4 regions of the Lysinibacillus sp. CNPSo 3705 genome follow, and region 2 is predicted to be linked to each of the others. Evidence: riboswitches for the same ligand, from Rfam matches in the RefSeq annotation. Region 2 holds a riboswitch; each other region holds the start of a gene.

Region 1 (6,264 bases), on a different contig from region 2:
CCGTACAGGTGCTTCCTGTACGGTAGAAAAAAATATTTACTCTGTATATTTTGCTAAGAAGTTATTAATAGTTTTCCAGTAAGCGTCTCCAGCAACGCTTTGTGCAAGGCTATGTCCGGCACCTTCAACTATAAATTTCTCCTTTGGTACATTGGCAGCCTCGTATACTTGATCTAGCATATCAGATGGAACAAATGTATCATTACTTCCATGAATGAATAGCATAGGTGTTTTCGATTTTGCTACTTGCTTGACGCTATCAGCTTCACCAAGTGTATAGTCAGCTTTTATTTTCGTTACAATTGAAGAAAACTGCATAATGGGGAATTCAGGTAAATTAAAGAGTGCTTGCAATTGATAGGAGAATTCATCCCAAACTGAGGAATAACCACAATCCTCAATAATAGCCTTAACATTGCCAGGTAGATCCTCTCCTGAGGCCATCATCACTGTAGCACCTCCCATGGAAACACCATACAAAACAATTTCAGCGTTTTTATCAGCACTGATCACATTATTAATCCAAGAGACTACATCAAGTCGATCATGCCAACCCATACCGATATAGTCACCCTCACTTTTTCCATGAGCCCTTGCATCAGGTACGAGAACATTGTAGCCTGTATCATAAAAATGCTTAGCATACTTTGTCATTTGTGAGCCATCAGATGAATATCCATGGAAAACAATTGCCCATTTATTTGTTTCGTTTGTATTTTTAAGTGTATAGGCATGTAATTTTAAATCATCGAAAGACTGTATATAAGAGTCCTTGTAATTGTCTTTAAACCACTTCTCGCTTTCTTCTTTTTCTTTAGCATCCTTAGGACTAACAGCAATAGAATTGTGCGGAGCATTAAACACATCTGATTTATCAGTATTAGGATTTAAGGCAAAATTATAAAAATAATTCCCTGCAAAAAATCCAGCCACCACAAACAATACTAATAGCAGACTAACAATTGTAATTATCACTTTATATTTTTTTTTCATATATATCCCCCTAAAACTACTATTATGAATTATACACAAAGTTACTAATATGAAAAGTAGATTTTCTAAAATAGGGAAATAAAAAAAGGGAACGACTGAAATCGTTCCCTTTGCTTAGTAAATTATTTTAATGGACCGCCAAGTTTAGTAATAGCTTCAGAAACATTTGAGAATTTCTTGAAGTTTTCGTTGAATAAACCAGCAAGTTCAGCAGCTTTTTTATCATAAGCAGCTTTGTCTGCCCATGCATCACGAGGATTTAACACTTCTGTCGGTACACCTTCAATAGAAGTTGGAATGTTTAAACCGAATACTGAATCTTGAATTGTTTCAACAGCAGTTAATTTGCCATCAATGGCTGCACGTACCATTGCACGAGTGTAAGAAAGCTTCATTCGGCTACCAGTACCATATTCGCCACCAGTCCAACCAGTGTTCACTAAGAATACTTGTGCACCGTGCTCGTCAATTTTTTGACCTAACATTTCAGCATAAACTGTTGCTGGAAGTGGAAGGAATGGAGAACCGAAGCAAGTGGAGAATACTGGTTCTGGCTCTGTTACACCACGTTCTGTACCAGCAAGTTTAGATGTGAAACCGCTTAGGAAGTGGTACATTGCTTGCTCTTTTGTTAATTTACTGATTGGAGGTAATACACCAAATGCATCAGCTGTTAAGAAGATGATTGTTTTTGGGTGACCTGCAACAGATGGATCAACAATATTTTCGATGTATTGAATTGGATAAGCTACACGCGTATTTTCTGTTAATGAACCATCATCATAGTCACAAACTCGAGTTTCTGGATCAACAGCTACGTTTTCTAGAACAGAACCGAAGCGGATTGCGTTGTAGATTTCTGGTTCTTTTTCAGCAGAAAGGTTAATTGTTTTTGCATAGCAACCGCCCTCAATGTTGAATACACCGTTATCAGACCAACCGTGTTCATCGTCACCAATAAGCTTACGGTCAGGATCAGCTGATAAAGTTGTTTTACCAGTACCAGATAAACCGAAGAATAATGCAACATCTCCAGCTTCACCAACGTTTGCTGAGCAGTGCATTGAAAGGATGCCTTGCTGTGGTAACAAGTAGTTCATAATACCGAAAATAGATTTTTTGATTTCACCAGCGTATTCAGTACCACCGATTAGGATAATTTTCTTTTCAAGTGATACAATGATGAATGTTTCAGAAGCAGTACCATCAATAGCAGGATCTGCTTTAAAGTTAGGAGCTGAGATAACTGTGAAGTCAGCAACATGAGAAGCCAATTCTTCTGCAGTTGGACGGATAAATAATTGATGAGCGAAAAGATTGTGCCAAGCGTATTCATTGATTACTTGGATGCTTAATTGTGAATCTTTGTCAGCACCAGCAAAGCCTTTGAATACGAATAATTCGTCACGTTCTTTTAAATATTTTACTACTTTTACATATAAGTTATCGAACACTTCAGAAGAAATTGGTCGGTTAACTTTTCCCCAGTCAATTTTATCCTTTGTGCTCTCTTCTTCTACCGTATATTTATCTTTAGGTGAACGACCAGTGTATTTGCCAGTTTCTGCACGAACTGCGCCATCTACTGTTAACATAGCTTCACCACGAGATGTTGCTTTTTCAGCTAATTGTGGTACTGAAAGTTGAACATTAATGTTACCGCCGTTTAATAATTCCTTCAGTTCGTTTGCAATTTCTACTGAATTCATCGATTAAATACCATCCTTTTTTATAGTATTCCCTTGAGTCTGAGGGAGATTTTCTTAATTTCAAAAATAGTATAACACAATTGCTTAAATAATCTATACTAATTCAGAAATTATTTTTCAGATTTTATTACTTTTCAAGAAAACGACAAAAAGTAAATTGATTCGTTTTGATAATGCTTTTTACCCTATTTATAAGTGATCACACATTCACTTTCGACACAGCAAAATTGTGTTTGGAAGCTTAGCTGACATGGGGTTCGCACAGGATGTGAAGTTTTAGCTTGTTTTTGTAGTTGGAGCGTGTCTTCGACTAAAAAGGGGCTACAATCATTTTCATCCACCACATGTTCTGTAGCTAACGCCTTGCTTTTGCTACAAAATGTACTGTAAAGGGTTACACATATGTTAACACATGATGTGAGGTGGAGAGTAGGGATTATTTTGTTTTAATTTACAGCATAAGGAAAATTCTTTGCTGGATAAAGCCCATACTTTCTTTATAAGAATACAATCAATTATGCCACAGCATAATTTCGACCAGAGACTTTAAATGGTTTTCGCATAAAAGCTGGAAGAAGATAAAAATATTTGACAATGTTCGACCATTTACGTATTATGAGATATTGAACGGATACTCTTATCCCGAGCTGGTGGAGGGTCAGGCCCTGTGAAACCCGGCAACCTGCATGAACTATTTCACGACATGCGCTGGTGCCAATCTGATGCAAGGGGAAACTCCCTTGAACGATAAGAGTGAAAGGTTACGAAGTCATTATTCCTTTCCTCATGTTAAGTAAGCGTGAGAAAAGGATTTTTTTATTGTTTTAAACGAATTAAAGGTAAGTATACAGTCCTTTCCTTATTATAATGACGGATCTTTCGAAAATCCTCGTGTTAAAAGCAGCAGCAGCTGTTTAGTTGTGCGAAAGTGCAACGACAGCAACAACGGCTTGAGAGTTCAATCCTTATGGGCGAACTTGACATGGGTAATGAGTACCGTATTAATTCGCAAATATTATTTGTAAAAGTAATTAGGAGGAAAATCAAATGACAAACCGTCGACTGTTTACATCAGAGAGTGTAACAGAAGGACATCCAGACAAAATTTGTGACCAAATCTCGGATGCCATTTTAGATGCTATTTTAGCAGAAGATCCAAACGCACGTGTAGCGTGTGAAACAACAGTAACAACAGGCTTAGCGTTAGTAGCAGGAGAAATTACTACTTCTACATATGTAGATATTAAAGGTATCGTTCGTGATACTGTAGCAGAAATCGGTTATACACGTGGGAAGTATGGCTTTGATGCTGAAAACCTAGCAGTACTTGTTGCGATTGGCGAGCAATCACCTGATATTGCCCAAGGCGTTGACCAAGCATTAGAGGCGCGTGAAGGCTCTATGACAGACGCTGACATTGAAGCAATTGGTGCAGGTGACCAAGGTTTAATGTTCGGTTATGCATGTAACGAAACGCCAGAGCTTATGCCATTACCAATTAGTTTGGCGCATAAATTAGCTCGTCGTTTAACGGAAGTACGTAAATCTGGTGAATTAGCATATTTACGCCCAGATGGAAAAACGCAAGTAACGGTTGAATATGATGAAAACAATGTACCAGTACGCGTTGATACGATTGTAATTTCAACACAGCATGATGAAGAAGCTACACTTGAGCAAATTCAAGCAGACTTAAAAGAATTCGTTATTGCTCCAGTTGTTCCAAGTGAATTACTAGATGCCGATACTAAATATTTCATCAACCCAACTGGCCGATTCGTAATTGGTGGTCCTAAAGGGGATGCTGGTTTAACTGGACGTAAAATCATCGTTGATACATACGGTGGCTATGCACGTCATGGTGGAGGTGCTTTCTCAGGTAAGGACGCAACTAAGGTAGACCGTTCAGCGGCATATGCAGCACGCTATGTGGCGAAAAATATCGTAGCTGCTGGTTTAGCTGATCGAGCTGAAGTACAACTTGCTTATGCGATTGGTGTTGCTCAACCTGTATCTATTGCTGTTGATACATTTGGGACAGGAAAAGTTACAGAAAGTGAAATTGTAAAATGGGTACGCGAGCTATTTGATTTACGCCCAGCGGGGATTATTAAAATGCTTAACCTTCGTCGTCCTATTTATAAGCAAACTGCCGCATATGGTCACTTTGGTCGTACAGATTTAAATGTACCTTGGGAACAAACAGACAAAGCTGACGCATTAAAAGAAAAAGCAGGTTTATAAACTATTCAGCTAAAGCGATGAAGTGTTTGGAAAAATATTTTAAAATACTATTACAGAAAGGGGCTCAATATTCTTATAGCCCCTTTCACTGTTTTTAACGAAAAAAAAAGCTCCTAATCATAATCATGGAGGGCTTGGTTACCCAAGAAAACGTGAGCTGCTTTGATTTAGTTAAGTTAATCTTTTGGTTGAAGAGATTTATAGTATTGACCCTTTTCTACATATTCACGTATGATGCGTTCCATATCTTCTTTATCTTCATCATTTAATTCTCTTACAACCTTTGCAGGACGGCCAAGTGCTAAGCTATTTGGAGGAATTACTTTACCTGGAGGAACTAGACTACCCGCCCCAATGAATGCACCCTCTCCAATCTCCGCTCCGTCTAATACTATAGAGCCCATACCTATTAAGGCTTTTTTTCGAATCGTACAGCTATGTAAAGTTACTTGATGTCCTACTGTTACTTCATCTTCAATAATGAGTGGATATTTGGGACTTTGATGTAAGCAACAGAGGTCTTGAATACTAACTCTTTTTCCTATAATTGTTGGTGATACATCTCCTCGAATAACTGTGTTAAACCAAATGGTTGTTTCAGCACCTATTGTAACGTCGCCAGTAACTGTTGCATAATCAGCAATGAAAACAGAAGGATCGATATTGGGTTTTTTACCTTTAAATGGATAGATCATGAGTATCGCCTCTTTTCTTTCTATGATGTAATATTATCGTATCAAATACGCAACATGATGGAAATATAAAATTAAAATGATCTAGATATTCCGATATAATCATTGTGTAATTATTTTTTTAGGAGGACTATGTGAAATGTGGAAATGGGAAGCTGATGGACAAGCAAAGGCTGTGGTTGCTATTCTTCATGGTGCATATGAAAATCACCGTTGGTATGCATGGCTTATAGAAAAACTTAGATTGGAAGGCTTCCACATAGTCATGGGGGATTTACCTAATCATGGAGTAAATGTAGGATATTCAAAAATTCACGATGAAGATTTTAAAGAATACAACAAATATACAAGAAATTTAATCGAGAATGCATTTTCGTATAATTTACCTGTCATTTTAATAGGACACGGGCTTGGCGCGACTCTATTACTACATACCATGCAAAAACGAAAATATGAATGTGCAGGAATTATTTTAACTTCACCATGGCTTCATTTAAAGCTATTGCCAGGTAAACTCTCAAATGCTCTAACAAGTTTAAGTGCCTTGACTGCCAATGTGAAACTGACCCATGAAATTACATTAGAATCATTAACGCGCAGTATAGAAGGTAGAGATGAGATGAAGG
Region 2 (6,264 bases):
ATCTCCATAGCGTAAATACACTATAGAGATGTTAGCTATTTTATTTATAGTGATATGTGCTAGCTCTTGGGTGATTCCGCTGTATTTGATTGAACCATGCACGATTCTTTTCCTCTTGTTTTAAAGTATGAACGATGGTTGATGAGCAGCTAACACAGATTTTTGCCTGAGTAATTTGTCCACAGCGTTCACAGGGAGCGCCTAAGTTAGGAAAAATTGATTTTTTTAATTTCCCTGCTTTTACCCATTTATAGAGTAATTCAGATGAAACCCCAGTTAATGCAACTACCTCATCATTCGTTAAATAGCGATTATTTTTTCTTAGTAAAAAATGATGTAGTTCTGAAAAAATATCTTCTTCTCTTACATCAATCCTTTTAGTAAATAGCTGCATAATTATGACTCTCCTCGTTTTATTTTAATTGATGACTTCTTCTATTATTTTATTTGCGTTGTTCGGTTGCTCATCATATTTATAGTTTTCCCAGCGATTACGTGCTAGTTTTCGATATTTATTGGAAATATTTCGATCTGCTATTAATCGAGAGAATCCTTTTTTAGCCTCGGCAATATCTCCAAGTCGGAGGCTTAATTCGGCATGTAAATATTGAATTCTCTCTCCGCCCTCTTGATTGGATGCAAAAGATTTGCTGTAAAAATCTCTAGCAGCAAAAAGGTAGCGCTTTTCCGATTCTTCATCATTTTTTAAGCGATATAGCCAAGCTATTTTTAACGCGAAATTGGCCATAAGAAGTGACTCTTCCATTGATGCTCTTGATACAAGATAAGCTAATTTAAAGCTTACAATGGCATCATCAATCGTACGTTCCTTACGGATGTCCATTGGTTTTTGTAGCTCTTTTATGTACAGTTCATCAATAAGAAGCATGAAAGGCCCATATGTTCTCGTCATCGATTTGTGGAAAGCATAGCCACAATGTGGACAAACGGCAACTTCATACAATAACGGGTTTAAACCTTCGTAAACTGGCATGAAGTCTGTTTGCTCTTCGATAACTTTATAACGATTAGGGCGGACTTTATATGTGGTAAAATGCTTTTTGCAAAACTTGCAATCCACACTACTTTCATAGTAGTAAATGTTAAATGCCATAAGAATCAACTCCTTTACATTCAGATGATTATTATTTCTTTTGTTCTATTTATATGGTGGATGGTATCGTTCAATGTATTTAATTTAGCTAACTCTATTTTAACAATTCTATGCTCTTTGGTATACTCCTTTAGAATTATTGAAATAAAAATGTTCATTACTTTCTTAGTTATTTGAAATTTCGATATGTACCCGTAATAGTGTTTATCGGTGTAGTTGGTGTAAGTTATACGGTTGGCTTAGCTTGTCATAAAACGTACAAATGTTTGATTAACTACTAATTTTTTTAATCTAGTTGCTGTGTAGATAATAATGCCTATTTGGATAGTTCTTCATGTAAAATGACAAGTATATTGATTAGGGAAATATAGGATTTTATTAAGTGACAAAGCGGAGTCACCTAGGCACTCGTCTGTAGTGGAAAATGACATTTAAATGAAGGTAATCGGAGTGGGGTTGGGCGATTTCTTGGAGATTATCGTCACAGGTATTACCCCAAATTGGGTCATGTTATAGTGAGGTTCCCTGATCGATATACTTAATAAAATCAGCAAGGAGAGAACGATGGATTATAAAATTGTATTCTTTGACGTAGATGGAACGCTTGTAAATTATGAAGATGGTCGTATTGAAGAAAGCACAATGATCGCTATTGAGCAATTAAAAAATAATGGAATTCATATTGTGGCTGCTACAGGAAGACCTTTATCAATGTGCCAAGGTTTAAGAAGCATAGGTATAGATACGTTTATTACCGCTAATGGTGCCTATGTTAAGCATCAAGATCTAGTAATACATAAAATTCCTATTGCCAAGGAAATTGTCCACGCAGTTAAGGCTTTTGCTGAAAACAATAAACAAAGTCTTTCGTTTTTTACAGAACAATTATCGATGAATAACGTCCAAGAACAAGAGACATTAAAAGCCATGCAAGAAACATTATCATTGCAAGAATTTCCCGTTATTAATGAAGATATTTTAACGCAAGAGGTTTACTTAATGTGTTTGTATGGCAACGAGGAAATTGAGAAAAGGTATACTTTAAAATTCCCGCATTTATTATTTAAGAGGTGGCACCCTTACATTACAAATGTATTGCAACATGATGTTTCCAAATCAATTGCTGTGCAGGCTGTACTAGATTATTTTGACTTGAGTCCTGAGGAAGCACTTGCTTTTGGTGATGGAGATAATGATATCGACATGCTAGAGCAGGTTGGCTTTGGTATTGCAATGGGCAACGGTAGTGAAGCATTAAAAAGTGTCGCTAATTATGTAACGAAAAAATCAACAGAAGATGGTATTCATTATGCTCTACGTAAGCTGCAAATAATTTAATTATTTGAAAGTAAAATATGAATCAACCAGTCACTAAGAAAAAACTATATTTTTTTACGATACAACATGGATGAATGTTTTCATGGAGAAAATGTATTTAATCCATAATACTCATAATGTTGTCTCCTTTGAGTTATTATAAAGCTAACTATTAAAAATCATTACGCTTTAGATGGGGTGGATTTATGGCGCATCACGTACAATCTCTTATTGAACATTATGGATATTTTGGCATTATTCTTATCCTAATTGGGGGAATTGTCGGTCTGCCACTTCCTGATGAAATATTTTTGACATATGTAGGGTATAGCGTATATCGTGAAACTCTTGCACATATTCCAGCTTTAATCAGCGCTATGATAGGCGCGGCAGGGGGAATTACCCTGAGCTACTATATAGGCTATAAATTCGGGCTACCTTTATTACGAAAATACGGTTCGAAAGTCCATATTACAGAACAGAAAATTGATTTTACTAGAAAATTATTTGAAAAAATTGGACCAATATTATTATTAATAGGGTATTTTATCCCTGGAGTTCGTCATCTTACTGCATATATTGCAGCTATTAATAATTATCCTTATAAAAAATTTGCTTTCTTTGCTTATATGGGAGCAGCTTTATGGACATTTACTTTTATCACTTTAGGGAAGATACTTGGAGAGAAATGGCATTATGTTGAGCTATATTTATCCCGTTACAGTATTTATGTTATAGTATTGTTCATCATCATTATGTTCATCATTTATGTTGTTTTCAAAAGAAAGAATGCATCTAAATAAATTCAATAGTACAGAGCCGATTCCGGACTTAATTATGCGGATGATAATGGATGAAAGGTCTAATTCAATATTTATTGAATCAGACCTTTTTGCTATATTACGGTAATATTGCAAAGGAACGGACAGGGAATCCAGATGCTTTTTCAGGCTTTGGCACGATATTGAATATAGCAGCGCCCTTTGGAGGTAGCTTATCTAAATTTGTCATAAGCTCAATTTGATAAGTATCTTGCTCTAGCACAAAATATTCGCCGTCTAATTTTCCATTTCTACGGAAATCTGCTGCTGAATCTGTATCAAAAGTTTCGTGGCCAATAGCTCTTACTTGTCGTTCGTTGAATAAAAATTGTAATGCTTCTAATCCCCAGCCAGGAATATGATTATTGCCATCAGCGTCTTTGTTGCTGAAAGATTCTTTATCTGGCCAACGTTTACTCCAATCGGTACGGAACGCAACAAAGGTACCGGCTTCAATTTCCCCATGTTCAGCTTCAAAGTCAAGAATATCTTGAATACTTAACGTGTAGTCGTTATTTACTGCGGCTTCCTTCGATTTATCAATAACGATGAGTGGTAGTACTAGTTCTTTTAGCTCCAATTCCTCTAGATAGCGTGTATCTCGTACAAAATGGATAGGTGGGTCGATATGTGTTCCGTATTGCCCTGGGAAAGTGAATTGCTGTGCAAAGAAGCCATCCTCATGTGAAAATAATGTTTCAAATTTAGCATCAGCAAACATAAAGAAATGTGGAGAATTTGGACCAAATGTATGCGTTAAGTCTACCCATTTTTTTGATTTCAATAGTTGAATTGCTTGTAAAAGTTCGTTTGTCATAATAGTTCCCTGCTTTCTTTTAATTAGAATGGAAAAATAAAAAAGAGCCCTCCTTGAAGAAGAGGACTCTTGTGCAAAGCAACTAAAGTAAGTCTTCTCATCTTTCAAGGCAGAATTTTGCCAATTGGAATTAGCACCATACCTCTATAGGGCTGGTTGCTGAGACTTCATAGGGCCAATCCCTCCGTCTCTCTTGATAAGAAAAAATGCGATATAAGAATTTTCAGAAATAATGTGTACAAACACTTTAGCATATTTTTTTATAGTTTACAAGCTTGATAGGGATACAAGGTTAAAATTCATAAAGATGCTAAAGGTAAAAAAAGAGGCCCTCTTCAAAGGGCCAACTCTTCACCAACCTAAAATTAGTGTTAGCTTACAACAGCTACTTTCCGTAAATGTTATACGAAATCCATCTGGTGTATAGGTAGTATCGAATTTTACAGTAATGCCTGTTGAAGCAATTAACTTTTCAACTTCTGTTTTATTTGATTGTTGTGCTGCGTTCATAAGATCATGTGCAAATTGCTCAGATTCATCAATTTTATCCGTAAGTAATTGTGCTTGCTGCATAATAACCTTAATCCGATTCGCGGAAGTCTTTAATTTCTTTGTATTGACGATTGGAAATGGACTTCTATTCATTGGGGGTGTCGGCATTGCTAGATGATGGGAAGGGTGTTGATTTGTTGGTTGATTTGCCATTACCCATGCCGGATAGTAATGAGGATAGACAAAAAACGGATAAGGATTGTAATACAACTAAATTCCTCCTATCCTATAGCTGATACAGTATCTTATGTACAATATAGACTTTCTGTGTTAACAGCTGATGCTTTCAAGCCCTTTTGGGAATTGGTTCACGGCATTAGAATTTTTTAAGGCTTATTTCGACGATACGTTCCTTAACAAAAAGGAAGCCTTGTGTATGGTTAAGGCTTCCTTTCGTTATTGTTATTCTAGGGAAATCTATTGTTTATTTCTATCGAAGTGTAACGTTAGGAAGGTAGTAACTGCAGCAATCATCACCATTACGAATCCATATATAGGGGTATGAGCTAATGATTGGAGGTTAACAATCATTCCTCCAATGTATGATCCTAGAAAAATACCAATGTTAAAGGCCGAAATATTTAATGCTGAAGCCATTGAAATAGCCGATGGTGTATATTTTTCTGAAAGCTGAACGGCATAAAGCTGTAATCCTGGTACATTCATAAACATAAATAGCCCCATCATAAAGACCATTATTAATCCTATGATGGATGATTCTAAAAAGAAGTTGATGCCGAGTAGTGCTATTGCTAATCCTATAAAGATCATAAAGATAGAGCGTAAAGGGTTATTATTCGCAAAATGACCACCTAATGTATTACCAATGGCAACACAAATACCGTATACAACTAAGATCACGACAATTGCCTTTGGTGAGTAGCCCATATACTGCTCTAAAATAGGAGAAACATAGGTGTATACGACGAATGCGCCACCATACCCAATTGCAGTAATAAAGAGGATTAATAACATTCGAATATTCCCTAAAACTTTACCAATATCTAAAATCGATATTGGATTACCTTTCGATAAGTGACTTGGCACAAGCAGGGCATTACTAATTAATCCAATAATACCTATGATAACTATGAAAATAAACGACATTCGCCAATCAGTTACTTGTCCAATAAAAGTTCCTAGTGGGACACCAGTCACAGTTGCTAATGTTAGTCCTGTAAACATAAAAGCTATTGCACTTGCTCGTTTATTTGGTGCTACAACATCTGCAGCTATCACAGAGGCAATGGACATAAACACGCCATGTGCCAATGCTGAAATAACACGCCCAGTTAGTAGTAATGAAAATGAGGGTGCTAAGGCTGCAAGTAAATTACCGATAATAAACAGCGCCATAACGAGCAGTAACACATTTTTGCGACTAAGGCGCGATGTTAATGCTGTTAAAAGCGGTGCACCAATCGTTACACCTAGTGCATATATGGATACGGTTAAACCTGCAGTACTTAATGTTATATTAAAATCTTTTGTAATTAATGGTAGCAGTCCGATGCTTATAAATTCTGTAGAGCCGATACCAAATGCACTGATGGCAAGTGCAAGCAATGTGAATTTAGCATTTGGCGCTTTTGTAGCTTTCATTCTATTACTATCTCCTTTGATTTTTTGTATAGTGTATAGTA
Region 3 (6,264 bases), on a different contig from region 2:
TCATTTAATACAAGTGGTGTACCCCCAAATGTATTTGTACAAATAATATCTGCTCCAGCCTCTAAATATTTTCTATGAACCTTTTCAAGCACATCTGGTCTAGTTAGCACAAGATTTTCATTACAGCCATCATATTCCTCGCCGCCAAAATCCTCTGCCGATAAATTTTCATTTTGTAGCATTGTTCCCATTGCGCCATCAAGAATTAATATTCGTTTCTCTAGTTGCTCTTCAATCATGTGCTTAGCCATTTATACTTACCCCTTTTTTCTGTTCATCCAATTGCTCAATAACTTTCATTAATTCTAGCGTCATATCATAGCGTAAAAATGGTGTGATGAGGTAAATACCATTGAAATATTCCGCTGCTACTTCTACTAATTCTTTAGCAATTGCAATGCCTTCTATTGTTGCGAGTTCCTTATCATCACCACAAGCCTTCATACGTGCTAACGCTTCATCAGATAGTTTGATGCCTGGTACTTCATGATGTAAGAACTCCGCACTTTTATAGCTCGTTACTGGCATAATACCAATATAAATTGGCGTATCTAAATGCTTTGTCGCCTCGTAAATTTCCACGATTTTTTCCTTTGTATAAACAGGCTGTGAAATAAAATAATCTGCCCCATGTTCAATTTTCTTTTCTAATCGAGAGACAGCGCGTTCTAGTACACGGACATTAGGATTAAATGCAGCCGCTACAGAGAAATTTGCCTTTTTACGAAGCGGTTTCCCTGAGAACGAAACACCTTCATTTAACTGTTTTATTAATTGGATTAGCTCCATTGACGATACGTCGTAAACGCTAGTTGCTCCTGGGAAATCGCCTACCTTTGTCGGATCTCCAGTAACCGCTAAAACATCATGAATTCCTAGTGCATTTAATCCCATTAAATGTGATTGAAGACCAATTAGATTTCGATCTCGACATGTTATATGGGTTAACGGGCGTACCCCGTGCGTTTCTTTCAGTAAGGCACCCATTGCGACATTACTAATCCTTGGAGAAGCAAGTGAATTATCTGCCATCATGACTACATCCGCACCCGCCTCATATATTTTCTTTGCCCCTTTAATAAAGCCTTCTATTTCTAAATGTCTTGGTGTATCTAACTCCACAATAACCGAGCGTTCACGTTTTACTTTTTCATGTAATGGCTCATAATTTGCTGGCTCTGCCTCACGCACAATCTCTATTTTTTCTGGCTTTGTATACTTTTCCTCAACCGGGGATAGCTCCTCTAAATACTTTTTCGCTGCAGCAATATGCTTTGGTGTCGTACCACAACAGCCACCAATTAAACGAACCCCTTGATCACGAAGCTCTACAGCTGCTCGACCAAAATAATCAGCTTCCGACTCATAAACGACACGCCCATCCTCTAAATCAAGAAGAGAGGCATTCGGGTACGCTGACATAAATGCTTGCTCAGGAAGCTCTACCCCTTCAAATGCTTGGATAGTATGGTGAGGACCTAAACGACAGTTAACACCTACGATATCAGCACCTAACGCTTCAAGTTCATGTAAGGCGTGATTTAAGCTCATTCCATTTTGTAATATTCCGGGTTCGTGCATAGAAACTTGAGCGATAATCGGTAATGTCGTTTTTGCTCGTAGCATTGATAAAGTCGCTGTTAGCTCTTCAAAATCATAATAGGTTTCAAGTAAAATGCCATCTGGATTTCCTGCAAGTAAAACCGTTGCCTGCTCATCTATAGTTGCTAAAATTTCCTCTAACGTTGCATCACTTTTTCGAATACCACGGATTCCCCCAATAGTACCCAAAACAAATTGCCCTCCATCCGCTGCTGCACGTTTTGCAATCGTTATAGCAGCTTCATTATATTGCTGTACACGAGATTCTAATCCATAGCGGGCTAATTTTATGGCATTAGCTCCGTAAGTATTGGTCTGAATAATATCGGCACCAGCAGCTATATATTCTCTATGAATCTTTTCAATTAGTTCCGGTCTCTGTACATTCATTTCCTCATGACAGTACTCCAAGCCATAGCCGTATAAAACTGTACCAATTGCACCATCTGCTGTAAGAACATGCGTTTTTAACCTTTCAAGCAATCCCATAAAACTAACCTCTCTTTCTTTTTCTATCAATTATGCCTCGGCATAAATTCGTTCTGAATCGGCTTTGTGCTTAGACCTGCACGCTGCAGGTTAGTTAGCCTACTATCCGCTAAGAACTCCTTGCCAATTCTGTGACATCCGCCGAAGGCTTTAGGTCAACACTCAGTCGTTGCCACAGGACGTGGCGTCCTTAGACTGAGTTCCTCTATTTCGGCGGATGTTTGGACTTTCCACCGAAAAAAGTTAAAATAAAAAAAGCCTTCTTTCACAAAAAAAGAAGGCTTTTACGTTTCGTAATTGTTTTCCTTCTCATCTTCGACACATGGTCTTCTGGATTTAGCACCTGACAATAAGTTGGTTGCTGAAGCTTCATAGGGCCAGTCCCTCTGCTTCTCTTGATAAGAATTTAGTATGAATTTTTTAAATAATTAAAAGAATCATATCGTTTACGAACGATTGAGTCAAGACTATTTCACTGAACAAAGGATAATTTTTACGAAATTCACAAAATTTCGATTTATATTAAACAATTATGATAGTTTTTCTACAAGTTCCTCACCAATTTTTTTACCATTTTGAATACACGCACCTATGCCTACTCCAAAATAAGAGCATCCTGCTATTGATAAATTTGGATAGTTTTTCTCGAGCTCTTGTAAGAGACCTTGCAACGCTTCACGGTGTGCCAAGTCGTACTTCGGCATCTGGTCGATCCATTTCGTCACGTTAATAACAGTTGGTTTTTCCTCAATCCCCAAGCTTTTTCTTACGTCCTCTAGAGCTACAACCGCTAATTCTTCATCTGACATTATACGCAATTTCTCATACACAGGGTTAATGCTCTTATAAAAAAGTCGTACAAGTAATTTTCCTTCTGCTGAAGTGTGTTTCCACTTGCGGCTTGTCCACGTTGCTGCATTACAGATAACATCCGAATTATGTGACACAATATAGCCTGTTCCATCTGCAGGTAATCTATTATCGGGAACATCAAATCCTAAATAAATCGTAATGGCGGATGCAGTATTAAATTGTTCAAAATAGCCGTTCAAAGAGTCATCCTGTAATAAGCTTTGTACCGCTTCATTTGGCAGTGCCAATACAACATGATTTGCTTCAATCATTTTACCGTTTGCTAACGTAACAGCGTATAAATTCTCCTGCTTTTTAACACTAGTAGTAGCAATCCCTTTTATAATTTCTACATCCGTCAATGTTTCTTCAAGTCGATCAATTAGTGACGATAAACCATTTTTAAATGAAATAAATTTTTTATTGGCGGCTTTCACAAATTGTTCTCTGTTTGCATCGAAACCTTTAATAATACTACCGTAATCGTTTTTGTAATCGATTAAATACGGTAAAGTAGAAGCAATTGAAAGTTGATTTAAATCTCCAGAATATACACCTGCTAGTACCGGTGCTATTTGGTTTTGAACAAGCTCTTCACCTAAATAATACGTTAAAAATTCCCCAATCGAGCTTTCCTTTGTAAACCTTTCATTCGGCATTGTTAAATCCTTTAACGCTTCTTTTTTACCTTCCTCTGATACAAGCGTGCTTTCCTCAAGAGATTGTAAGCTCATAGGAATACCGAATGTTGAGTCTGCTGGGATGGCATGTAGTTCATTATTTGTGTAAATATACGAAATACCTGTTTCGTTATATACAAGATTTTGTGCAAAATTCAGTTCCTCTACTAACTCCATGACACCTTTATGACGCGCTACAATAGAATCTGCTCCAGTTTCCATGATGAATCCTTGTTCATATGCAGAATGCAGCTTGCCACCAAGATATGTATTTTTTTCAACAAGCACAAGTTTTACATTTAAGTTTTTCTCCTGAACTTGGCGTTGTAAATAATGCATCGTACACAATCCCGTAATTCCGCCACCTAATACAACAACTGTTTTCATATTAACCGCCCCTATTTTTAGTTCTTTATTTAGTATAAACTTTTTTTATCGAAAATTACGTTAAACCCTTTACAAATTTAGCAAAAATGGAGCTATCCAGCATATTGGACAGCTCCAGTTTTTCATCATATATTCGCTAGAGGCTTTTACCTTCATTACAGAAATTATCTATTAACAGTTGATATAGTGTTATTTGTGCCCTAAAGTATGTATCAACGATTTTTTCCCTTTTCTCTTCATTCATTTAAATTTTGTGCAAAGCTAGCTAATTTTCCAGCTGAATTTTTCACTTCGTTAAAGGCAATACCTAATTCACTTAGTACCTCCACAATTGCTTGTACTTCTTTTTCCATCCGACCATTTTGGTCTTTCGCCTCGGTCATAGCTTCTAATATGTTAGTAAATTGACCTTCCGTTTGAACCATATTTTCCTCACCAGAGGCTACCTCTTCTTGAATATTACTAAGTGAATGAACAAGTTTATCTGTCCGCTCATTCGTTTTATGTAGTAACGTTGCTACCGATGTGACAGATTCCTTTGTTTGAATCGATAGTTTTCTCACTTCATCTGCAACAACACTAAAGCCTTTACCCGCTTCTCCAGCACGAGCGGCTTCTATTGCTGCATTTAAAGCTAACAAGTTCGTTTGATTAGCAATATTTGTCACAACATTCATAATCGATTCCATTTCCTTTGACATATTTGTCAACTGTGCAATATTTTCCGCTATATCATGAAGTGAGCAAATTATAGTATTCATATTTTGCGATTGACTCTTTAAGCGTTCACGCCCTTCTAATGCCTGACTCTCAGCCATAGTCGACACTTGAAGTGATTTTTTCGCTAGTTGTTTAATTTCCTCTGATTGTCCACTTAAACGATGAAATGAATTGTTTGTTTCTTGAGATATTGTGGCAAGACCTTCCGAAGACTTTACGATTTCTTGCTCTATCGCTTCTTTTCTACGTTCTATTTTTTCATGAAGTTGTTCAATTGTGTGCTCAAACGCCTCTAAAACCAATTGTTGCTCAAAATTGGAAATTTTCGAGATGGCTCGAATTGTATTAAGCTGATCTATTGGATGAACAACATGTTCTTCAACCAAGTCAATAAATGACGCAGTTAAATCTTGAAACGCACAAATATACCATTGTGTTTTAAGGCCAATATGGACATGCACTTTAGCAATTTTTATGCGTCTTTGATAAAATTCATTATCAATCTTACCATTAAACATTTCAATAATATGACGTCGTAATGTTATTTTCAGCTTCTCCACAGAACTATGTCTATTAATAATATCTACTAAACTATGTTCAGTTCCAATCATTTCATAAAATCGATTAACAATATTATCAATATTGGCTTCTACAAAAGGTTGAAAGGCTTTTAAATATTGTAAATCAGTCTTTGTCAATTGGAGCAAATCAATTTGCTTTTTTATTGAATGGCAATTCCCTATATCCATTTTCACCGTGTAGTGCTTTAAATCTAACGCCGTTGTCTTTCTCTCTTTTTGAAAAATCACACATTTACCCTCTTTCATGCCGTGTACTTTTGAAAAGCTGAGAAAAATCTAATTTCGTCTACCAAAGATATAAAAGGTTAGGAAGATTCATCCCCAACTTTTGGTGATAAGCCATCACATTACTTATGATGCTGATTTCTGCTACGGGCTACCATCAGCTAAAAATAGCAATCTTATGACTAGCTATTACTACTAACTACTCTTTCAGAATCACTCATATACATTATACATTTTATAAATAGCTGTCAATCTTCGGATATACATTTTTTCCCTAAAATTATATAAAAAGTCCCTGTTATCTAAAGCAATAAAAAAGCTACCACAATACTTTTGGGTAGCCAATTTACATCATCTCTATTTTTTATCCTTATTTTTCCCCTCGTTTTAGTTTGAAGTAATTACCTCTTTGTTATATTAATATTTTTACAATCATTCATTCATAGTGATATAAACCTGTAAAATACCCATAAATAAGCACTTAAGACCTGTACAGAAAACGTTCACAATAAATTCTAAATACCTATTATTTTTTAATAAAAAATACTTACTTTCCTTTCAACTCTTGCAGTAAAATTGCAGCCTCCTCACTTCCTGCTTCTGCTGCAAGTCCATACCACTTTATAGCCTCTTTAATATTTCTAGCTATTCCTTCACCTTTATTGTAAATGTGCCCTAATTGTAATTTAGCTTCTAGATCTCCTTGAAGAGCGGCCTGTTTAAACCAA
Region 4 (6,264 bases), on a different contig from region 2:
TTCTCTAAGTTAATAGCCCCTTCAAATAATCTGAATTGCCACACAAAATTAAGGGCATATCCCCCAACAATGATACACAGGAAAATCAAAATGTACTTCGTTAAAAGAGCTGGTGTCATTTCACCAGCTGTCAATATATCAATAATTGACCCTAGTAAATACGGTGGAACAACTTCTAAGCCACTCGCAATCATTAATAGCGTAACGGCTATTGTATATTGCTTCCAGTATTTCTTGAAAAACCAGCTTAATTTACTTAAAACATCAAACATACGTTATAACCTTCTTTCTCAAGTGCTGTTAAAACTTTGCTACCCACTCTCCATAAATTTCTTGATGAAAATCATTTTTTGTACTTTGTTTCGCATACACATACACTCCTTTTTTATGATCACTACAACCCTTTTTTGCCACAAAAAAGACACATACCCCAAAAAAAGAGCATGTGTCTCTTCATAAAAGGCAAGGAGTTACCATGCCATTTATTTGCAACGCAAAATAAAAATGTTAGAAGACATGGACAATGTATGCAGTTGTACTTTGATATGATACTGGTAAAATTAACATCGTCATGCCCTCCTTTATTTAAGATTGTTATAGTGTTATTGAAGATTATCATACTTTAGAAATATTTGTCAACTAACTCGCTGGTATTTTTTCTGTTTTTTAAAAAAATTAACGCTTTAAAGCACTAAATTGCTAAAATCCTAAAATGTAACATAAAAATCTATAACTTTTTGTCTTGACTTTAACGCTGCGTAAACCTTTATGGTTAGTTTGTATGAACCTAAAGAGGAAATAGACATGAATGAATTTTACCAAATGCCCTTATTTGGAGCTAAAAGTAAAAGATATTGAAAAGTCAAAAGAATGGTATGGAAATGTACTAAATTTCAATTCAGTATTTAATTTTCCAGATGCTAACGGAACAACTTCAATGACACATTTAAGAGGCGCAAAATACCAAGATTTGATGTTATTACAGGATGAAGAAGTCAACACTTGTGACTCAGTCATTATTAATTTATTTTCTAGTGATATTCATAGTATTTATCAAGCTGCACTGGAAAATGAAACAAATATCATTCAAAAACCGACAGTACAACCATGGAATGCAAAAGAATTAACTTTAGAAGATCCAGATGGATATATTTTTACAATAATGGAAAGTGTCGATTCCAATAAAGACTTTGATACTGTCATTGACAATGTTAAAGGACAATTATAGTAATAAAAAATTATGACATGTTTGCAACAGCAAAAACACGTTACCTGTTACACTACTTGTGTTAAGTAGCTGGCAGAGTATTAAAAAGAATCAAGTTCAAAAAAACGGTAAGTAGTATCCTTAATTTTTCACAAAATACGATTACAAAATTTTCAATTCTGGAAGACCCTGAACGAACAAATCTAGTTCGAGAGGGGCTTCCAGCAATTGATCGGCACAATTTTTAGATTTTCGCCTAACTTTAATTTATCGCCCATCCTCCCCCAAAAAATTAAAAAATAGTAAACACGGAGACTGTCCCCTACTTTCCATTAAGGGTGTAAAAATTGCATTCCTCTTCGCTCATGCCAACATCCGTCGGTGCAAGTTGAATATAAGAAACACGAGCGTCAAACTTAAACATCAATTATTGTTTTAAACTTTACTGGGTACTTTTGAAGGCACCAGCTCTATTGTAGTAATTATTTTTATATTATTGTGTTTTCCGTCGACGAAGATTTCAATTGAACGATGTAATCGTATTTGAAACTATAATTTTGCTATGATATATGGACATTAACTACGAAGTATTTTGGAACGTAAAACGGTGATCTTTTTGCATCTAAATAACTGGTAGAAATATATCTAAAATAGTGTGCACATGATACACTTTTCAATATAGATATTTTAGTAAGGAGTCTTTACTGTGAAATCATTTTTTGCTGTTGGAATTGGCGGATTTTTGGGTGCCATCTGTCGATATAGCCTTGGCCAAGCACTTTCAAATAACGGTGGTTTTCCATTTGCGACACTTTGTATGAACTTAATTGGCTGCTTTTGTTTAGCGTGGCTATTTACAATGTTTACAAAGAGAACGCCTGTTATTATAGGAATTGGTACTGGCTTTTTTGGTGCCTTTACAACCTTTTCGACATTTTCTTTAGAAACACTATTGCTTTTGCAGGATAGTAAATGGCTACAAGCCGTTCTTTATATATTAGTAAGTGTTTTTGGCGGTTTAGCTTGTGCATGGCTAGGATTTAAACTAGCAAAGGGGCGCATCGTATGATAATTATTGGTATCGGTGGATTTTTAGGTGCACTAACACGATTTTATCTAGGAAAATTGATTGTCCATACATACCCATGGGCAACATTTTTTATTAATATAACAGGGTCTTTTGCGCTTGGCTTTTTATTTGCGCTACATCTAAGTGATTGGTTTTGGCATTTAATAGGGATTGGTTTTTTAGGAGCCTATACGACTTTTTCGACATTCGGTTTTGAATGTTTGACGCTCTTGGAGCAGCAAAAATGGAGACAAGCGATTGTTTATATAGGCACTACAGTTATATTCGGCTTATTTTTCGCTACACTTGGCTTTTACCTTGTATAGTCGCATTTTTAAAAAACTAGAGGTGATTTTTTGACACAGCCATCCATTGAACAATTACAAGCGCTTGAAGCTGACATTGAACAAACACTATATCGTTTAATCGACCTAGAACTAGAAGAAAACTTTCTAGAAATGAATACACGCTTTGCACAATTACTTGCAAAGGTACAAGCGGTACAATTAATTGATTATAAGCTTGACGTCCTCGTTGACCCTCAAGCATTTGCAACAGAAACATGTACTCTACTACAAAGTTTAATAGAAGCAAAGGCTAGACCACAAAAAAGACAACGCCTCCTAACACATCGTATGATTTTAAAAATATGGTTGCGTAAAAACCAACGCTTTATGACGGAATTTTTACCACAAATGTTTTAAGCGCCCTTTGCTGTCCCAGGGGCGCTTCCTTTTAAAGTTGCAATTGCTGCAACACTTCTTTTATTCCCTACAACTGTTAAATCGAGGTGCTCTAAGCATATTACGGATATTTTCCTCAAAAACTTTTCAGAATATAGCTTTAAAATAAAAATTAAATAAAAATATGTTGCAAAAATTGAATTCTTATTTTAATATTTATTATTGTGAAAAAAATAATATTTTGCTTCTTATCAAGAGAGATGGAGGGACTGGCCCGATGAAATCTCGGCAGCGGAACTTATGATTTAAGTTACTGTGCCAAATCCAGCAGGCAAAGGCTTGATAGATAAGAGGAGTGTTTTATAGATATAAGGCCTCTTCTTGTTAGTACAAGAAGAGGCCTTTTTTCGTAAAAAAAATGGACAAAAGACGTGTCCAATTTTATTTTTGGAGGTAGACATGAAGAAAGAGAATCCATGGGCGCTAATCCCATTTGTTGTGTTTTTGATTTTATTTATTGGCTCAGGGGTTATTACAGGTGATTTTTACGCCTTTCCTGTCATTGTAGCCATTTCCATTTCAGGCGCTGTCGCTTTAGCGATGAATCGACAAGAATCGTTTGCGCAAAAGGTTGATATTTTTTGCAAAGGCGCAGGAAATTTAAATGTCATGCTAATGGTTGTTATTTTTCTTTTGGCTGGGGCCTTTTCAGCGGTAGCAAAAGGCATGGGGGCAGTGGATTCCACTGTAAACTTTGCTTTATCGGTCGTTCCGCCAAATCTACTTGTCGTAGGCTTATTCATCATTGCCTGCTTTATCTCCCTATCAATGGGGACATCAGTGGGAACGATTGTTGCGCTAGCGCCCATTGGAGTTGGCATAAGCGAGCATATCGAGCTTTCCATGGCTTTAGTAATGGCAGCGATTGTTGGTGGTTCGATGTTTGGCGATAATTTATCTTTTATTTCAGATACAACCATTACTGCCGTTCGTTCACAAGGTGCACAAATGAAGGATAAATTTAAGGTGAATTTTTGGATTGTCTTGCCGGCAGCTATTGTAACGAGTCTTATTTTAGGGTTCATTACAATGGGTGAAACTGCGCAAGTGGAGCATGTAAGCTATAATTGGGTAAAAATTGTTCCCTATATTTTGGTCATTATTTTAGCGTTAGCTGGAATGAATGTTTTCCTTGTTCTAGCATCTGGAATTGTTCTTGCCGGGGCTGTTGGCTTAGCGGATGGCAGCTATCATTTAATGAGCCTTTTTCAAAAGATCGGCGAAGGAATGGCAGGCATGTATGAAATGGCATTCCTTGCGATATTAATAGCTGGAATGGTGGAAGTTATAAAGTATAACGGTGGGATTGACTTTCTACTTCACCTTGCAACTAAAAGGATTAAATCGAAAAAAGGTGCTGAATTTGGTATTGCCGGTCTTGTAGGCCTAACTAATTTATCGACGGCCAATAATACGATTGCTATTTTAATTGCTGGTCCGCTTGCAAAAAATATTGCTGAACAGTATGAGATTGAGCCAAGAAAGTCCGCAAGTATATTAGATATTTTCTCCTGTACGATTCAAGGCCTCCTACCATACGGAGCCCAATTCCTGGCAGCCGCAAGTGTAGCCGGAATTTCACCAGTGAGCATGTTGCAATACTCTTTCTATCCAGTCCTTATAGGAATTTGCGGAACCATCGCTATCCTCATCGGATACCCGAAAGGAAAGAAAGCCTGAGCTTCATACTTAAAAAACATTAATTTACCACTAAATTACTCCAATTGTTTTGCAAGAAATAATCAAAACAATTGGATTTTTTATTGTGATAAGATATTACTTAAAAATTACAAATTACACTTTCTCATTAGTTATTTCGAAACGTCTATATTTGACCATAAATCCAATTCCAAGAATAGGTCCAATCGCTAATATTGTAAAAACCCACGCCCAACCAATAATCCCCTGTATAATCGGGATTAGGTTTATTGAAAATATAGTAAGTAAGAAACCAATACACATTTGAAAAGTAAGGGCTGTACCTACATAATCAACCTCGGCTATTTCTGAAACTGCAGCTGAAAATTGGGCGGAATCAGCTATGATAGACATCCCCCAAATCATGGAGATTATTAACGTTAACCAAATATACTGCCCAAATGTAAAGCCTATTACTAACGAGCAGATAGCACTAATAAACATAGAAATAATCGTTAAATTGGCTCTTCCGGTTTTATCCGAGATTAATCCCCCTATCATACAACCAATCCCTCCAGCAATTCCTATTGAAATAAAGGAGGATAATGCAATAAACCAATGAGGAATTTCTGGTGAATAAGTTAAGAAACTAGCTGTCAAAAAAGCTGGAAGCCATGTCCACATCGCATACAATTCCCACATATGCCCGAAATAACCGTAGTTCGCAAGCATTACTGGTTTATTCAAAATAACTTTTTTTATTAACTTGAAGGAGAAAGGCGATTTATTAGGTACAATTGGGGCATCTTCTAAAACATAAGTTATTATTATAGCCGATAATAAAGCCAATCCTGAAGTACTAATTATCACGAGTTTCCAATTTAACGAAGAGAAAAACATAACTACAAAATGTGGTAATGATGATCCTACTGTTAATGCAGCTATTAAGACTCCGATTGCAAACCCACGTTTTTGTGGAAACCATTGTGATAAAATTTTTACTGCTATTGGATAAACACCTGCAAGAGTCATACCCGTTAAAATTCTAAGTAGAATACCTAAAAAAGCATAATGGACTAGAATTAGTAAGACATTTAATATTGCGCCTAGAAAAACTGAAATCGCAAAAATCTTTCGGCAATTAAAGCGGTCCGCAACCCCAAAATAGGAACTAAACAATGATCCTATTACAAAGCCAATAGGAATAGCAGCCGAAAGCCAAGCTTCTGAATGGGAGCTAAGGTTCCAAATTTCAATTAATTCGGGTGCAATCACTGATGCACTAAACCATAAGCTTAATGCACATAATTCTGATAATCCAATCCATACCAATGCTCTCCAAGAACCTTGAATCATATTATCCCCCCAAAAATAAATCCGAATCTCCTGCGAGTTCACATAAAGTAACTGTTTTAATTAGTCACGAGCGAAGTTAAGTATCAGGGTAAAGTTCTGATATACGCAAAGCGAAAAGAGTTAACCTTCCAAAAAACAAAATCATTCTTTGATCTATAGAAAAGGTAGATTGTCATTTACACAAAACTATTGACTATCTCTTGAATAAATAATACCAAATAAAGGATAAAATTCCTTCATAAATCTTATTA

The links. A riboswitch is a leader RNA that binds a small molecule or an ion and turns the genes downstream of it on or off. The one in region 2 is predicted to bind S-adenosylmethionine.
Region 1: it holds a riboswitch for S-adenosylmethionine, as region 2 does, so the genes downstream of both, metK (methionine adenosyltransferase) here and PVA17_RS02045 (cyclase family protein) in region 2, are expected to answer to the same signal.
Region 3: it holds a riboswitch for S-adenosylmethionine, as region 2 does, so the genes downstream of both, PVA17_RS13345 (bifunctional homocysteine S-methyltransferase/methylenetetrahydrofolate reductase) here and PVA17_RS02045 (cyclase family protein) in region 2, are expected to answer to the same signal.
Region 4: it holds a riboswitch for S-adenosylmethionine, as region 2 does, so the genes downstream of both, PVA17_RS19965 (Na+/H+ antiporter NhaC family protein) here and PVA17_RS02045 (cyclase family protein) in region 2, are expected to answer to the same signal.

The regions. Positions count from the first base shown of each region.
Region 1 is NZ_JAQZSD010000031.1:24,506-30,769, forward strand. Features, by position in the region: gene PVA17_RS14150 (alpha/beta hydrolase) at 37-993, opposite strand; gene pckA (phosphoenolpyruvate carboxykinase (ATP)) at 1,116-2,702, opposite strand; SAM riboswitch class I at 3,337-3,456, shown strand; gene metK (methionine adenosyltransferase) at 3,750-4,946, shown strand; gene PVA17_RS14165 (gamma carbonic anhydrase) at 5,123-5,641, opposite strand; gene PVA17_RS14170 (alpha/beta hydrolase) at 5,778-6,264, shown strand, end outside.
Region 2 is NZ_JAQZSD010000003.1:80,381-86,644, forward strand. Features, by position in the region: gene PVA17_RS02025 (hypothetical protein) at 41-394, opposite strand; gene PVA17_RS02030 (DUF2225 domain-containing protein) at 419-1,114, opposite strand; gene PVA17_RS02035 (Cof-type HAD-IIB family hydrolase) at 1,679-2,452, shown strand; gene PVA17_RS02040 (DedA family protein) at 2,638-3,234, shown strand; gene PVA17_RS02045 (cyclase family protein) at 3,332-4,069, opposite strand; SAM riboswitch class I at 4,164-4,272, opposite strand; gene PVA17_RS02050 (YuzC family spore coat inner layer protein) at 4,421-4,831, opposite strand; gene PVA17_RS02055 (MFS transporter) at 5,039-6,223, opposite strand.
Region 3 is NZ_JAQZSD010000028.1:32,383-38,646, forward strand. Features, by position in the region: gene metH (methionine synthase) at 1-251, opposite strand, end outside; gene PVA17_RS13345 (bifunctional homocysteine S-methyltransferase/methylenetetrahydrofolate reductase) at 244-2,091, opposite strand; SAM riboswitch class I at 2,398-2,496, opposite strand; gene PVA17_RS13350 (protoporphyrinogen oxidase) at 2,622-4,010, opposite strand; gene PVA17_RS13355 (globin-coupled sensor protein) at 4,247-5,539, opposite strand; gene PVA17_RS13360 (tetratricopeptide repeat protein) at 6,084-6,264, opposite strand, start outside.
Region 4 is NZ_JAQZSD010000061.1:9,316-15,579, forward strand. Features, by position in the region: gene PVA17_RS19940 (ABC transporter ATP-binding protein) at 1-272, opposite strand, end outside; gene PVA17_RS19945 (VOC family protein) at 809-1,228, shown strand; gene crcB (fluoride efflux transporter CrcB) at 1,914-2,276, shown strand; gene PVA17_RS19955 (fluoride efflux transporter FluC) at 2,273-2,602, shown strand; gene PVA17_RS19960 (hypothetical protein) at 2,633-2,980, shown strand; SAM riboswitch class I at 3,205-3,312, shown strand; gene PVA17_RS19965 (Na+/H+ antiporter NhaC family protein) at 3,419-4,699, shown strand; gene PVA17_RS19970 (MFS transporter) at 4,814-6,013, opposite strand.